Regions from separate parts of the Massilia niabensis genome, predicted to be linked through region 2. Evidence: predicted binding sites of a transcription regulator. Region 2 holds the regulator's gene; each other region holds the start of a gene.

Evidence for each region. Region 2 encodes FNR, which switches genes on or off when oxygen is low (the NO sensors DNR and NnrR bind a similar motif). Its sites were predicted from a motif close to TTGATNNNNATCAA; they were not measured.
Region 1: the regulator FNR is predicted to act here: its motif matches at 1,372-1,385, upstream of ACFPN5_RS00740 (gluzincin family metallopeptidase).
Region 3: the regulator FNR is predicted to act here: its motif matches at 2,711-2,724, upstream of ACFPN5_RS22305 (glycine-rich domain-containing protein).

The regions. Positions count from the first base shown of each region.
Region 1 is NZ_JBHSMU010000003.1:128,048-133,535, forward strand. It holds gene ACFPN5_RS00725 (FKBP-type peptidyl-prolyl cis-trans isomerase) at 185-541, shown strand; gene ACFPN5_RS00730 (acyl-CoA-binding protein) at 728-982, shown strand; gene ACFPN5_RS00735 (polyhydroxyalkanoic acid system family protein) at 1,010-1,291, opposite strand; gene ACFPN5_RS00740 (gluzincin family metallopeptidase) at 1,447-3,000, shown strand; gene ACFPN5_RS00745 (protealysin inhibitor emfourin) at 2,997-3,278, shown strand; gene fdxA (ferredoxin FdxA) at 3,476-3,799, shown strand; gene ACFPN5_RS00755 (NAD(P)/FAD-dependent oxidoreductase) at 3,954-5,051, shown strand; gene ACFPN5_RS00760 (polyhydroxyalkanoate depolymerase) at 5,281-5,488, shown strand, end outside.
Region 2 is NZ_JBHSMU010000014.1:18,342-23,829, forward strand. It holds gene ACFPN5_RS13245 (DUF885 domain-containing protein) at 1-1,824, shown strand, start outside; gene ACFPN5_RS13250 (VOC family protein) at 1,930-2,358, shown strand; gene fnr (fumarate/nitrate reduction transcriptional regulator Fnr) at 2,393-3,160, opposite strand; gene ACFPN5_RS13260 (cytochrome ubiquinol oxidase subunit I) at 3,389-4,843, shown strand; gene cydB (cytochrome d ubiquinol oxidase subunit II) at 4,847-5,488, shown strand, end outside.
Region 3 is NZ_JBHSMU010000016.1:312,916-318,403, reverse strand. It holds gene ACFPN5_RS22310 (sensor histidine kinase) at 1-1,448, opposite strand, end outside; gene ACFPN5_RS22305 (glycine-rich domain-containing protein) at 1,648-2,529, opposite strand; gene ACFPN5_RS22300 (sensor histidine kinase) at 2,794-4,524, opposite strand; gene ACFPN5_RS22295 (glutamine--tRNA ligase/YqeY domain fusion protein) at 4,781-5,488, opposite strand, start outside.

The DNA.
Region 1 (5,488 bases), on a different contig from region 2:
GATGAACGGAACAGGTGCTGGCATGGTGGGACGCTCCCGATAGCAAAAGCACATTGTAGTCAGAATTCACGGGGCCGGTGCCCGCAAGCGGGAGCCGCAAGCGGATGCCGCAAGCGGGTATGAATGGCACGTTGTGAAACCTTGCACTACAATCGCCCCTCAACCCGAATATTGAAGGAAAATCATGACCACTACTACCACCGCTTCCGGCCTGCAATACGAAGACACCGTCGTCGGCGAAGGCGCCGAGGCGAAAGCCGGCGCTTACGTCACCGTCCACTACACCGGCTGGCTGCGCAACGACGACGGTACGCCTGGCGCGAAGTTCGATTCGAGCAAGGACCGTAATGACCCGTTCCAGTTCCCGCTGGGCGCCGGCCACGTGATCCGCGGCTGGGACGAAGGCGTGCAGGGCATGAAAGTCGGCGGCCAGCGCCGCCTGACCATCCCGGCAAACCTGGGCTATGGCGCACGCGGCGCCGGCGGCGCCATCCCGCCGAACGCAACCCTGATCTTCGACGTCGAACTGCTGGCGGTGTAATCATCGCTCCATGCGATGTCAAGCGGCGCCTGCGGGCGCCGTTTGCGTTTCAGGGGCCGCCATGGTCGAGCATGCCCTCTAAAGTGCGGCGCGAAACCGCATGATCCACGGCAGCGTCGGCTAAGATGGCTGGGTGCATTGCCTTAGCATCAATGCTTACTGAACAACCAGCCAACAGGAGTTTTTATGAGCTTGCAAGACCAGTTTACCCAGGCCCAGGCCGATTCGAAGAACCTGCCGGAACGCCCGGACAACATGACCTTGCTGAAGATTTACGCGCTGTTCAAGCAGGCGTCCGTGGGCGACGCCAGCGGCGAGCGCCCAGGCTTCACCGACATGGTCGGCCGCGCCAAGTTCGACGCATGGGATGGCCTGAAAGGCACCTCGAAAGAAGACGCGATGCAGCAGTACATCGATTTGATTGAAGAGCTGAAGGGCTGATCAGCCGCGCGCGCGGCGTGGCACCCCTCACGCCGCCGCGAACACCCGGCGCATCTTGTCGGCCACCTTCGCCTCGATCGCCGGCCCGAACGCACTCATCAGGAACCCGAGCTTGATCCGCAGCGCCGCGCGCTGCTCGCCCAGGGTCAGGGCGCCCTCGACCCCGCTGCGCTCGAAACGCAACACGTCGCCATCCCAGCGGCAGGCCATGCCGAATTCGGTGGCCACCTTGTCGGCCACCTGTTGCGCCGCGGCGCGTGCCCGCTCCGGGCTCAGGTTGTGTTCCTGGACGATCTGGATGTCGGCCATCTGTGTTTCCTTCCTCTGCAAACGCAAGACAATCCGCCATGATGCCAGTTGCATGGGAGAGATACCAGTCCACTGTGCAATTGACGTGGGTCAAAACTCGATCCGCCGGGGGCGCGAGTATCTGCTGATGTATCTCAATCACGCGAGGATGCGCAATGAATCAGAAACGAGCCCTGCTGCCGGATGACCCTGTCACTTTCGAACGCGACCAGCCCCCGGTCGCCTTTATTCCCACCCCAAGCGCGCCCTACCGCGAACACCGCAAGGCGACCAAATTGCTCGACCAGCCGGGCATACCCCGCGCGGTCGACGCCCCGCCCGACTCAAGCGTCCCCCTGCCCTATGCCTTTGGCGCGCGCGTGCTGATGTGGAAGCAGGATCCGTCGGTGCTCGACATGGGCACGCGCAAGGCCTTTTTGCCGGGCATCGTGCTGGCCGGCCCGCGCGACGCCCGCATCGCATCGGGCGATCCGGGAATTTCCCCGGTCGAGCCGAATGCCTTCGGCGACTTCGTGACCATGCCCGACACGCCGCAGTTCGACGCCGTGCACACCTTTGCCGTGGTACGCCAGACGCTGACCATGTACCAGCGCTCGCTGTCGTCGAGCGGCAGTGAGATGCCGTTGCCGTGGCAATGGAACAGCAGTATCGACACGGCGCCGCTGCAGATCTTCCCCTACGGCCTGCCGAACGTGATGAACGCCTTCTACAGCCGCACCCAGAATTGCCTGAAGTTCGGCGACTTCGTGCCGTCCGGCCAAACAGAGCGGGTGTTCACCTGCCGCTCCTTCGACATCGTCGCCCACGAGACCGGCCACGCCGTGCTCGACGGCCTGAAGCCCCACTGGCTGCTGGCCGACGCGCCGCCCCAGACTGGCGGCCTGCACGAAGCCTTCGGCGACCTCACCGCCATCTTCCTGGCGCTGTCGCAGCTGGACCAGTGCGAAGCCGTGGTGGCGCAGACCAAGGCGCGCCTGCACGACAAGACCTTCCTCGCCGACATCGCCGAGCAGTTCGGCCTGGCGCTGGGCGGCACCACGGGCCTGCGCAATGCCGACAACGACCTGACGCTGTCGCAGGCCGGCACCCAGGTGCATGCGATTTCGCAGGTGTTCACCGGCGCCGTGTACGACATCCTGGCCGATCTCTTCGCGCTCGAGCGCAACCCGGCGCTCGAGGACGACGCCGCCGTGCTGCACCGGGTGGCGGCCTGGCTGCGCGGGCTGGTGCTGCGCGCGCTGGTGGCGGCGCCCGACATTGCCGCCACCTATGCCGACGTGGCCAACGAGATGCTGCGCCTGGCGATCGAGGACGGCAAGCCGGCAAGCTACGGTGACGCGATCCGCCACCAGTTCACCATCCGCGAAGTCGTGGCGGAACCGGACTATTCCGGCGAAGCCCCGGCCCCGGTCGACCCGACGGACGCGGCAACGCCGGCACTCAAGCCTCGCTTCAAGCGGCTCGCCGCTGGAGTCTGCGACGCACCCGGCGCCATGCAGGACCGGCGCGCCTGCTGCGGCACCATGAACCTGGCCGAGTACTACAACATCGAACGCGTACTCGAGGCCGAAGCGCAGGCACTGGCGCGCTGGTGCGCCGAACGCGGGCGGAACGGGCCGGCCGGCGAAGGCACAGCGGAAGCGCCGGCGCCCGACGAGTCAGGCGCGCTGGCCGCCGCGGCGATCGCGGCGGCGGCGGACCGGCCGTGAAGATCAGGGCGACCATGGGAGGCGGCTTTGCCGGCCTGGCGCGGCAGGTCGAGCTCGACACGGCCTGCATCGCCGGCGGCCGCGACCTGGAGGCCTTGCTGCACCGGGTCGACTTCTTCGGCGCGCCGCCGCCCTGCGCGGTCGGGGCGGACCTGCCGCGCTGGGAAATCACTGTGGAGGATGGCGGGCGCTGCAAGTCGGTGGTGCTGGCGGACGACGGCTCGCTCGGGGCGACGGAATGGCAGGGGTTGCTGGCGCATTTGCGTGGGGCGGTGTAGGAATGGGTTCCGTCCTTCGGCGTGCGATGGTGCATAACACGTCTGAATCGGGCGTCACGCTCCTCATTTGCTTATGTATATTGTGTCTAAGCGTAATTTGTAGGAAAAGCTGAATTGCCCTAAAATACAGTGCTTTGCCATGTTGGCGGCCTCACCTCGCGCTGACGCCGCGGCACCCCACCATAGATAGGACTGTTATGACCCACGTTGTCACCGAATCGTGCATCCGCTGCCGGTATACCGACTGCGTCGATGTATGCCCGGTCGATTGTTTCCGGGAAGGCCCGAATTTCCTCGCAATTGATCCTGACGAGTGCATCGACTGCGCCGTCTGTGTGGCCGAGTGCCCGGTCAATGCGATCTATGCCGAGGAAGACGTGCCGGGCGACCAGCAGCAATTCATCAAGCTCAACGCCGACCTGTCGCGCGCATGGCCTTCGATCACCAAGACCAAGCCGGCCCTGCCCGATGCGGACGAGTGGAAAGACGTCAAGAGCAAGCTGGAACAGCTGGCCCGCTAAGAAGCAAGCAGCCGCAGCGCCTGCTGGCCGGTTTTCGGCCTTTGCCAGCAGGCTCACGTCATCCATGGCACACTAGCGGCCATCGCACGAACAGGCCCGCATTCAACGGGCCTACCTGCAGCGCCCTCTATTCAAAATCAACAGGATTTAGCGCATGACTATCAGTGCCACCCACGATGCGGGCAGCATCGCCCCTAACAGTTCGTTCGCCGGCGCCATCGACGCCGACGCCGTCATCATTGGCGCCGGTCCCGTTGGCCTGTTCCAGGTCTTTGAACTCGGCCTCCTCGAGATCAAGGCCCACGTCATCGACTCGCTCGCGGCCGTCGGCGGCCAGTGCGTCGAGCTGTATCCGGACAAGCCGATCTATGACATCCCTGCCGTGCCGGTGTGCACCGGCCAGGAACTGACCGACAACCTGCTCAAGCAGATCGAGCCGTTCGAGCCGACCTTCCACCTGGGCCAGGAAGTTACCACCGTGCAGCGCCGCGAAGACGGCCGCTTCAACGTCGAAACCTCGGCCGGCACCCGCTTCATCACCAAGACCATCTTCATCGCGGCCGGCGTCGGTTCGTTCCAGGCGCGCACGATCAAGGTCGATGGCATCGACAAGTTCGAAGGCAGCCAGCTGCACTACCGCGTCAAGGACCCGTCGCTGTTCGAAGGCAAGAACCTGGTCATCTGCGGCGGCGGCGACTCGGCCCTGGACTGGGCCCTGAATTTCGTCGGCAAGGCCGAATCGGTCGTGCTGCTGCACCGCCGCGAAGACTTCCGTGCCGCCCCTGCTTCGGTGGCCAAGATGAAGGCCCTGTGCGAAGAATACGAAATGCAGCTGATCATCGGCCAGGTCACCGGCTTTGACGAAACTGACGGCAAACTGAGCGAAGTGAAGGTCACCGGCGCCGACGGCGTCACCCGCCGCGTCCCGCTGGACATGCTGATGGTGTTCTTCGGCCTGTCGCCGAAGCTGGGCCCAATCGCCGAATGGGGCCTCGACATCGAGCGCCGCCAGCTGAAGGTCGTCGATACCGAAAAGTTCGAGACCAATGTGCCGGGCATCTTCGCCGTGGGCGACATCAACACCTACCCGGGCAAGAAGAAGCTGATCCTGTCGGGCTTCCACGAAGCAGCACTGGCTGCCTTCGGCGCGGCGCCCTACATCTTCCCGGACAAGAAGATCCACATGCAGTACACGACGACCTCGCCGAAGCTGCACAAGATCCTCGGCGTCGAGACGCCGGTCTTCGATTGATTCGTCCAGTATCTTGAAAACCACACTGCCCCGCCTTTGCGGGGCATTGTTTTTTATGTGCGTCGCATCACTGACGCCGTAACAAAAAGGGGTGTATAACCCCGTTAAGCGCACATCAAACGCAGTCTGCCCGGGAACAGATATTTCCACTGGCCAAGCGACTTACCCTATAATGATTTGATGAAATATCGCGTATCAAACGCGACGCGCTCGACAACGAAGGAATACTATGCTCTACCAATTGCACGAGATGCAACGCTCCTTCCTGACCCCGCTCATGCAATGGGCGGATGCGTCATCGAAGTTGTTTTCGAATCCGGTTTCTCCATTCGCCCACACTCCGTTCTCACAGCGTATCGCCGCCGGGTATGAACTGATGTACCGTCTGGGCAAGGATTACGAAAAGCCGGCGTTCGGCATCCCCACTACCACCATCA
Region 2 (5,488 bases):
CAGCGCTCCCTGCGCGTCGCCCTTGCTTCCCTGTTCGTCCCCATCGCGCTGGCCGGCGCGCTGCTGCCCGCGAGTGCTGTATTGGCTGCACCCGTGGCCGCCACCGCCGCCGTCAAGCCGAATGCCGCTTTCGATGCCTGGGCCGACAAGTTCGCCAACGACTGGGTGCGCCAGAACCCCCAGTTCGCCAGCGCGACCCAGTATTTCAGCGGCGCCGAACAGGATGCGCTGGACCGCCAGCTGACGCCGCAAACGCCGGCCCAGCGCAAGAAGGCGATCGCATTGGCCAAGCAGGGGCTGGCGCGCCTGGACAAGTGGCTCGCAGGGCCGCTGAGCGAAACCCAGCGCGTGTCGGCGTCGGTCATGCGCTGGTCGCTGTCGAACACGGTCGCCAACGAGCGCTTCGAGGACCATAATTTCGTGTTCTCGCAGTTCAGCGGCGTGCAGGTGGGCCTGGTGAACTTCATGACGCAGACGCACCCGATGCGCCGCGCGTCCGATGTCGACAGCTACCTGGCGCGCCTGGACCAGGTCGCCGCACGCATGGACGAAGCGCTCGCGCGCGGGCGTTCGGCGGCCGATCGCAAATTGATTCCGCCGCGCTTCATCCTCGAGCGCGCCCAGTTCCAGGTCGATACCTTCCTCAAGCCCGCGGCGCCGCAGAACGTGCTGGTCACCTCGCTCGAGCAGCGCACCGCCGGGTTGAAGGACCTGACGCCGGAGGCGCGCACCGCCGCCATCGCCCGCGCGACAAAAATCGTCGAAGACAAGATCCGTCCCGCCTACACCCGCGTGCAGGCCTTCATGGCCGAGCTGCATCCGAAGACGGACGACACGGCCGGCATCTCGCGCCTGCCCGACGGCGCCGCGGCCTATGCGCGCGCGCTCGCCAACTACACCAGCACCACGCTCGGCGCCGAAGAGATCCACGCGATCGGCCTGCGCGAAGTGGCGCGCATCGAAGGCGAGATGGACAAGCACCTGCGCTCGCTCGGCTTTGCCGAGGGCAGCATCGAGGCGCGCATGAAGGCGCTCGACGCGACCTTCCAGCCGAAAGGCGAAGGCGACCCGCGGCCGGCGATCCTGGCGAAGTATGTCGAGATGGTGAAGGATGCCGAACGCCGCAGCGCGCCGCTGTTCAACCTCAAGCCGCGCGCCCCCGTCGAAGTGCTGCGCGAGCCGCCGCTGACCGAAGCCTCGGCGGCAGCCCACTACTCGCTGCCGGCGCCGGACGGCAGCCGCCCGGGCGTGTTCTGGGTGCCGATGCGCGGGCCGACCTTCGACATGATCCGCATGCGCAGCCTGTCCTACCACGAGGCGGTGCCGGGCCACCACTTCCAGCTGGCGATCCAGCAGGAGCTGACCGGCATCCCGAAATACCGTAGCCAGCGCATCTTCAGCGGCGGCAGCGCCCACAGCGAAGGCTGGGCGCTCTACACCGAGCGCCTGGCGGTGGAGCAGGGCTGGTACCAGGGCGACGTGCCGGGCCTGCTCGGCGCGCTCGGCTCCGAACTGTTCCGCGCCCGCCGCCTGGTGGTCGACACCGGCCTGCACATGAAGGGCTGGACGCGCCAGCAAGCGGTCGACTACGGCATCAACGTCCAGGAAGTGGACCGTTACGTCGCCTGGCCGGGCCAGGCCACGGCCTACATGATCGGCATGTTGCGCATCCTCGAACTGCGCGACAAGGCCAAGGCGGAACTGGGCGCGAAGTTTTCGCTGCCGGCTTTCCACGACATGGTCCTCGGTGCCGGTTCCGTGCCGCTCGACGTGCTGGGGCAGCTGGTCGACGGCTGGATCGCGAAGGAAAAGGCGAAGGCGTAAACGCAGGCTGAGCACCTGCGTCCTGCTGCAAGCCGCGGTGGTTGGGTTCCGCCCGACCCGCTAGAATGGGTTTTCGTTGACCACCTCTTTTCCAAGGAGTGAGCTATGGAAACCCAGGAACTCCACCGCGGCCGCTTGATCGACCACATCCAGCTGGTCGTGCGCGACCTGCCCGCATCCCGGGCCTTCTACACAGCCATCTTCGAGGTCCTGCAAGTACCGATCGCGGGAAGCGGCGAGAACTACTTCTGGGCCGACGAACTGTTCGTCTCGACGGCCGACAGCGAGGCCGCGCAAGGCGTGTTGACCGGCCGTCATCACCTGGCCTTCCAGGCCGCCAGCCGCGCGATGGTCGATAATTTCTACAAGGCAGCGCTGGCTGCGGGCGGCAAGGACAATGGCGGCCCGGGGGAGCGTTCCTATCACCCGGGTTATTACGCCGCCTTCGTGATCGACCCCGACGGCAACAATATCGAGGCGGTGTACCACGGCGAGGCGCAGCGCAGTGCAGCGTCGGTGAAGGTCACGTTCTGAAGCGGGTATCTGAAGCAAGTCAGTCCAGGGGGCATCAGCGCATCGGGCTGCACTGGTCGGTGCCGGCTGCGATGGCCTTCAGTTTGACGGGCTCGAGCAGCCGCACTTCGCGCTTGTCGACTTCGATCCAGCCCTGTTTCTTGAAGCGTGACAGCAGCCGGCTGACGCTCTCGATCGTCAGGCCGAGGTAGTTGCCGATGTCCTCGCGCGACATGCGCAGCCCGAAGCTGGTCGGGGAGTAGCCGCGCGCCGCGTAGCGCGCCGACAGGTTTACCAGGAACACCGCAAAGCGTTGCTCGGCGCGCATGTTGCCCAGCAAGAGCATGACGTTCTGCTCGCGCGTGATTTCCTGGCTCATGATGCGGTGAAAGTGGCGCAGCAGGGCCGGCACCTGCCCGAACAGGTCTTCCAGGCGCGCAAACGGGATTTCGCACACTTCGCTGTCTTCCAGGGCCACCGCGTCGCAGTGATGGCGGTCGCCGCTGATGGCGTCCATGCCGAGCAGTTCGCCGGCCATCTGGAAACCCGTGATCTGCTGCTCGCCGGCCGCGTTGACCTGGTAGGTCTTGAAGTGGCCGTAGCGCACCGCGTACAGGCTGCGGAAGGGCTCGCCCATGGCGTACAGGCGTTCGTCGCGCGCAAGGCGCCGGCGGCGGCCGATGATCTGGTCGAGACGGTTGATGTCGGCGTCGTCGAGGCCCATCGGCAGGCAAAGCTGGTGCATGCTGCAGGCGCTGCAGCTGGCCTTGATGGCGCCGAGGCTGATCGGCGCCGCCGCGGGAAGTGGGATGCCTTGGCTCATCTTTAGAGGTTAAATGGTGATCGGTCCGATTATAGTCCGCTCAGCCTTTCACTTTCCTGATTTTTGCGGATACGCTCGTCCGTTTGAGCGCCGCCGATGCGAGGACACAACGCGATTGCAAACTTCAGGCACGCTTCAAGCCGGCTTCGCGTGGCCTGGACCGGCTGCCAACTGTGCGCGCCTTTACCCATGCTAGATTCTGCACACCGCATCCCAGCAGGAGTGCTCATGTTCGGCATATCGGCCCTGGACCTGGCGCGCATCCAGTTCGCGTTCACGATGTCCTTTCACATCCTGTTCCCGGCCGTCACCATCGGCTTGGCCAGTTACCTCGCCGTGCTCGAATTGTCCTGGCTGCGCACGAAGCGCCCGGTCTACGTCGACCTCTACCACTTCTGGCTGAAGATCTTCGCCGTCATGTTCGGCATGGGCGTGGTGTCGGGCATCGTGATGGCCTACCAGATCGGCACCAACTGGAGCTACATGTCCGAGTTCGCCGGCTCGATCATGGGACCGGTGCTGGCCTATGAAGTGCTCACCGCCTTTTTCCTGGAGGCGGGTTTTCTTGGCGTGATGCTGTTCGGCTGGACCCGGGTGGGCCCCGGCCTGCACTTCCTGGCCACTTGCATGGTCGCGGTCGGCACCCTGATTTCCGCCACCTGGATCCTGGCCGCCAACAGCTGGATGCAGACCCCGCAGGGCTATGCCATCGAGGGCGGGCGCATGGTGCCGGCCGACTGGCTGGCGATCGTGTTCAACCCCTCGTTTCCGTACCGGCTGCTGCACATGGTGGTGGCCGCCTATCTCACCACGGCGCTGATCGTCGGCGCGACCGGCGCCTGGCAACTGCTGCGTGGCAGGGACAACCCGGCGGTGCGCAAGATGCTGTCGATGGCGATGTGGATGATCCTGCTTGCCGCGCCCATCCAGGCCGTGATCGGCGACTTCCATGGCCTCAATACGCTCAAGCACCAGCCCGCGAAGCTGGCCGCGATGGAAGGCCACTGGCAGAACGAGCCGGGCGAGGCCGTGCCGCTGCTGCTGTTCGGCATTCCCGACATGGAAGCCGAACAGACGCGCTACGCCGTCGGCATACCGCACCTGGGCAGCCTGATCCTGACGCACACCTGGTCCGGGCAGATTCCGGGCCTGAAGGAATTCGCGCCCGAGGACCGGCCCAATTCGCTGATCGTGTTCTGGAGTTTTCGCCTGATGGTGGGCCTGGGCCTCCTGATGATCGCGCTGGGCGCCTGGAGCCTGCTGTTGCGCCGCCGCGGGCGGATCTTCACGGCGCGGCCCTTCCTGCGCGCGGCGCTCTGGATGGGGCCGGCGGGGCTGGTCGCCATCCTTGCCGGCTGGGTCACGACCGAAGTCGGGCGCCAGCCCTGGGTCGTGTACGGCGTGCTGAGGACGGCCGATGCGGTCTCGCCGCATGGCGCGGCCACCCTGGCACTCTCGCTCGGCCTGTTCGTCATTGCCTATATCTTCGTGTTCGGCGCCGGCACCGCCTATGTGCTGCGCATGATGAGGAAGGGCCCGCAGAAGTTCGAGATGCACCGCGCGACCGAGGGCGGGCCGGGCGAGGGCCGCACGCCGATGCGCCCGATGTCGGCGGCCGATGTCGGCAACGACGACGAGGGCACTGGCGATGGCGGCAGCGGCATGGACCTGAAAGGAGGCTGAGCCATGGGCATCGACACCTCGGTCATCTGGGCCGTCATCATCTACTTTTCCGTGTTCATGTATGTCCTGCTCGACGGCTTCGACCTCGGTATCGGCATGCTGTTCCCCTTCGCCCGGGACAAGCGCGACCGCGACACCATGATGAACACCGTCGCCCCGGTCTGGGACGGCAACGAAACCTGGCTGGTGCTGGGCGGGGAAGGGCTGCTGGCTGCCTTTCCGGTGGCCTATTCGATCATCCTGTCCGGGCTCTACCTGCCGCTGATCTTCATGCTGATCGGGCTCGTGTTCCGCGGCGTGGCCTTCGAGTTCCGCTTCAAGGCCAGGGAAAGCGGGCGCCACCTGTGGGACAAGGCCTTCATCGGCGGCTCGGTGACCGCAAGCTTCTTCCAGGGCGTCTCGCTCGGCGCTTTCCTCGACGGCATCGCCGTGTCGGGCCGCAGCTATGCCGGCGGCCCGCTCGACTGGATCGCGCCCTTCCCGTTGCTGGCAGGGTTCGGCGTGATGATCGCCTATACGCTGCTCGGCAGCACCTGGCTGATCATGAAGACGGAAGGGGACCTGCACCGGCGCATGGTGCAGGTGGCGCGCCCGTTCGCGCTGCTGATGCTCGGCGCCATCGTCGTGGTCAGCATCTGGACGCCG
Region 3 (5,488 bases), on a different contig from region 2:
ACCAGTTCGCAGGCCAGGCCGGTACGCCGCTGGAATTCGGCGATCTGCCAGTCAACCGCCGCCGTCAGGCCCAGGTCGAGCACGTTCGGTCGCAGGTCGTTGATGATCTGGCGTACGCTCTTGATGGTGGCATCGATCTGATCGAGCATCCAGCGTGCGCGCGTGCGCAGGCGCGGGTGGAGCCCATTGGTGCGCGAGGCCAGCAGGTCGACCTCGATGCGCAGCGCCAGCAGGTTCTGCCCGAGGTCGTCGTGGATCTCGCGCGCGATGCGCTTGCGCTCGCTTTCCTTGATGCTTTCCGCATGCGCCGCCAGGCGGCGCAGGTTGTCATTGGTTTTTTGTAGTTTTACTTCGCTCGCCCGCAGTTCCCCTGCCATTTCTTCGGCCAAGCCTATGGCACGCCGGCGCGACGAACTGAGCGTCTGGAACAGCGCGTACAGCAGGGCAGTGCCAATCATTCCGGCCAACATCGCTACCCAAGGCAGGGCGCTGTCGATGCTGGAATACATGCTGCGCTTGTCCACGCTGAAATCGATGTCCCAGCCGCGTCCGCCGACCCCGACCGGCAGCAGCGCACGGAACTCGACTCGCTCGTCCGGCGCAGCGCCCGGACGGTTGTCGAAATACACGGTACGTCGGGAGGCGCTTGGATCTGCCCCAGAATCCTCCAGCGGACTCATGTCGGAAATGACGAGCCTGGTGGCGTTTTTCGGCATGTTGTCGAGCGCGGCTTGGGCGAGGCGGTCGGCGCTGAACTCGATCCCGACCGAACCGAGGTAGGCAGCGCGACGCTGGGATACATCCTGCAGGGGCATGAACGGGCGGTAGACTGGCATGCGCATTCCCAGGCCGCTTGGTTTCGACGCAACCTTCACCCGCACACTCGAAGTCGACACTTCGCCGGTGTCACGTGAGTTCGCCAAGGTCGACGCAACCCCTGGCCTCGCCTGTAGGTCGATGCCGATTTGTTCCGCCTGGGCCGTGACTGGTTCGACGAAAGTCAGCACGGTGTATTCCGGGCGGCGGCCCTCGGGCACAATCCTGGCGCTGCGCCCCCGTCCATCGATGTTTTGTAACATCCGGGCTTCGGAGCCGGAACGTTCGGCATCGGTGATGCTACGCGCGAAGTTGATCGTCTCGATAGCGGGGAACTGGTGGGGAAGGTCACGGCCGGCCACGTATCGGCGGAATTCGTCGCGCGAGACTTCCTCGCCCGCGAGGAACAGGCTGGAGGTTCCTCGCAGCAAATCAGCAAAGGTCTTGATGCGCCCATCGAGGATTGACTGGACGGTACGCGCCGTCTGGTCGAAACGCTTGTGCGCGTCGTTTTCGATCGACTGGCTGGTGCTGGCATGCAGGCCCGCTCCGACGCCCAGCGACAGCAGCGCGCCCAACCAGGCGCCATGCTTGATCGATTTGATCCGTGTGATCCAAGCTGCCGTACCCATGTCATCCATTTAGCCGCGATTTATTTGATGTGGATCAGAATCCTCCAGATAGTGGCCGGCTGAAACCTAGCGGCGTTGATAGTTGCGCGATGTTCCAGGACGGGTGGGTACCGCATGGGGGCCGTAGTAGAGAGTCGACGCAGGATGTATATTACCGGTGGCCTACGCATCCTTTGCGCGGCCACCGGAACATGTGAAATCAGGCTGCTTGCGGGACGGCCTTTCCGGGGCCGGTGCCGACGCCGATGCAGTAGGCAGTCTGGACATCGGCTGCCTTGAGCATGCCAGGGCCGGTGCCGACGCCGATGCAGTAGGCAGTCTGGACATCGGCTGCCTTGAGCATGCCAGGGCCGGTGCCGACGCCGATGCAGTAGGCGGTCTGGACGTCGGCTGCCTTGAACATGCCGGGGCCGGTGCCGACGCCGATGCAATAGGCGGTCTGGACGTCGGCTGCCTTGAACATGCCGGGGCCGGTGCCGACGCCGATGCAATAGGCGGTCTGGACGTCGGCTGCCTTGGGCATGGCGGGGCCGGTGCCGACGCCGATGCAGTAGGCGGCCTGTACATCGGCTGCCTTCAGTATGCCGGGGCCGGTGCCGACGCCGATGCAGTAGGCCGAGTTTGCTGCTTGGCTCATGGTGGGAGCGCATGCCGTTTGCACATCAGCAGCTTCCATGGCGCCGTCGGTCCTCAGCGGACGCACATACGACAGGCCGAAGGTGGACTCATACAGCTCGCGCATGCGCTCGCCAGCCTGCTGCTGCATCTCCTTGTCGTCTTCGCCCATCAAGCCGAGGTAAGGGTAATGGTGCACGAAGTAACCGAAGGCCTGCTCGCAATCGCGAGCGTATTTCATCGTGTCGAGGATGTGGTAATGCCAGAACGTGTCGACATCCACGCGCGGCGCCATTTGCACATTCGGAAAGGTGGTCATCAGGTACAGGAAGCGGCGGTACTCGTTTTCGATGGCGTTGGCGTGTTCTGGCGACCAGCCTTCACCAGATTCCTTGTGCATCAGTTTGACTTTGATCGGGTTCAAATCGAGGGCGGCAATGCGGGCGAAGTTGTTATTCGAGATCATGATCTATCCTTTTGTTTTGGCTACTGCATCGTTATTTTGAGTTGGTGTTCTGGCTATCGATGTAGTGATGCTGGCAAATGGTCAGCCCTCCTCAGGGGTTGTTGTTGTCGTCAATGTTGACGCGAAGCATTGATATGGATTGTCTACCGCAAGCGCCCGAAATTCGTTGATTTTCCGCAAGTTGAGTCGCGTCAACAATTTTCTTGTGGCAAATACGCCTACAACAGGACGGGAAGTAGGACTACAAGGCTGGAATCGCTGCGCTTACATTCCATCGAACGCGGGATAGGAAGCAGGGGGCACATAGGCCACGGAAAGGAGATTGTCGGCGGAGGGAATCGACACATGGACGGTCGTGCCGCGATCCGGTCCACTGGTGATGAGGCACTTGCCGCCGAGAATGCGGACCCGTTCTTCGATCCCAACCAGGCCGAAGGAACCGGGCTTCTGGCCGCCGGTCTGGGTCAGGCCGATGCCGTTGTCGCTGACTGTCATCCAGATCGAATCCGGATCGACCGCCAGTTCCACCCGCACTGCGGTAGCGCGCGCATGGCGCGAGACATTGGTGAGCGACTCCTGGAGAATGCGGAACAGCGTCGTCGCGCAGCGGTCGCTCACATGCAGGTCGTTGTTGTGCGAGACCAGTTCGCAGGCGATGCCCGTGCGCCGCTGGAATTCGGCGATCTGCCAGTCAACCGCCGCCGTCAGGCCCAGGTCGAGCACGTTCGGTCGCAGGTCGTTGATGATCTGGCGCACGCTCTTGATCGTCGCGTCGATCTGCTCGAGCATCCAGCGCGCCCGCGTATGCAGGCGGGGGTGGCGCCCGTTGGTGCGCGAGGCGAGCAGGTCGACCTCGATGCGCAGCGCCAGCAGGTTCTGCCCGAGGTCGTCGTGGATCTCGCGCGCAATGCGCTTGCGCTCGCTCTCCTTGATGCTCTCCGCATGCGCCGCCAGGCGGCGCAGGTTGTCGTTGGTTTTCTGCAGTTTCGCTTCGCTCGCCCGCAATTCCCCGGTCATTTCTTCGGCTAGCCTGATGGCACGCCGGCGCGACGAACTGAGTGTCTGGAACAGCGCATACAGCAGGGCAGTGCCAATCATTCCGGCCAACATCGCTACCCAAGGCAGGACGCTGTCGATGTCGGAATACATACTGCTCTTCTTCACGGTGAAATCAATGTCCCATCCGCGTCCGCCGGGGCCCAACGGCAATCGTGCATGAAACTCGGCCTGTTCGTCGGGGATTGCACCAGGCAGGTTGTCAAACAACACGGTGCGAAGGTAGATACCCGGCGTGTCGGGTTCGGCGACCGGACTCGTTCCGGCAATCACGAGACGTGTCGCGTTTTTCGGCATGTTGTCGAGCACGCCCTGGGCGAGGCTGCTGACGCTGAATCCGATCCCGACCGAACCGATGTAGGCGGCGCGGCGCTGGGCCACATCCTGCAAGGGCGTGGCGGTGCGGTACACCGGAAAGCGCATTGCCAGGCCGACCACTTTCGATCCGATCAGCACCGGGCCGCCTGTAGTCAATACTTCGCCTGTGTCGCGCGCATGCGCCAGGAGCGCTGCAGCGCCTTCCCTGTTCTGGATGTCAACACCGATCCGATTGACCCAGGCTGCGCCTGGTTCCATGAAGGTCAGCACCGTGTATTCAGCGCGCCGACCCTCGGGCCTGATACTCGCATTGCGCCCGCGACCGTCGACGTTTTGCAACATTTTTGTTTCGAACCGGTCGCGTTCAGCATCAGAGAAATGCTGGGCGAAGTTAATCGACTCGACCGCGGGGAAGTGGCGGGGAAGGTCGAGACCGGATACATAGCGATGGAACTCCTCGCGTGTAATCTCGTCGGCTGCGCGGAACAGGCTGGCTGTTCCGCGCAGCAGGTCCGCGTAGGTCTTGATGCGCCCGTCGAGAACCGACTGGACGTTGCGGGCCATATGGGTAAAACGTGCTCGCGCGTCGTTTTCGATCGCCTGGCTGGTGCTGACGTACAAGCCGACACCTACGCCCAGCGACAGCAGGGCGCCTAACCAGGAACCCAGCTTGATCGCTTTAATCCGCGTGACCGGGTCGGCCCTGGTTTCCATTTCCTATCCAATTGATGTGCTTGTTTGATATGAATCAGAATCCACCAGACCGCCCCTGCATGAAACCTGTCAGTTCTGCTAGTTGTGTCGCACGGGCGACTGGCGAAAAAAATCCCGCCGCAGGAAACCCTGGGCGGGACCGGTCAGAGCAGGTTCGAGGCAATTACTTGCCCGAGCTATCCTTCAGCGTCGTCACCCGATTGAACACCGGCTTGCCCGGCTGCGAATCGACCTGGTCAGCCACGAAATAACCGTGGCGCTCGAACTGGAAACGCTGCTCGGCAACTGCCGCCGCCATGCCCGGTTCCAGGTAGGCGGTGACGGTTTCCAGCGCGTTCGGGTTGAGCAGGGACTTGAAGTCCTTGCCGCCCGCGTCCGGATGCGGATCGAGGAACAGGCGGTCGTACAGGCGCACTTCGGTTTCCAGCGCGGTGGCGGCGCTGACCCAGGTGATGTTGCCCTTGACCTTGTAATTGTCCGCGCCCGGCGTGCCCGATTTCGAATCCGGGAAATAGTTCACGTGCACAGCCGTAACCTTGCCGTTCTCGTCCTTGTCGTAACCGGTGCACTCGACCACGTAGCCATACTTCAGGCGCACGCGGCTGCCGGGCTGGTCACCGACCGGCGGCGTGAAGCGGAAATAACCCTTGGTCGGGGTTTCCATGAAGTCTTCCTGCTCGATCCACAGTTCGCGCGTGAACGGGAAGGTGCGCACGCCCATCTCGGGGTGGTGCGGGTGGACCGGCGAGGTGCATTCGTGCGCTTCGCCTTCGGGGAAGTTATCCACGATCAGTTTCAGCGGGCGGAGCACGGCGATGGCGCGTGGCGCCTTCGGGTCGAGGTCGTCGCGCAGGGAACCCTCCAGCGTGCT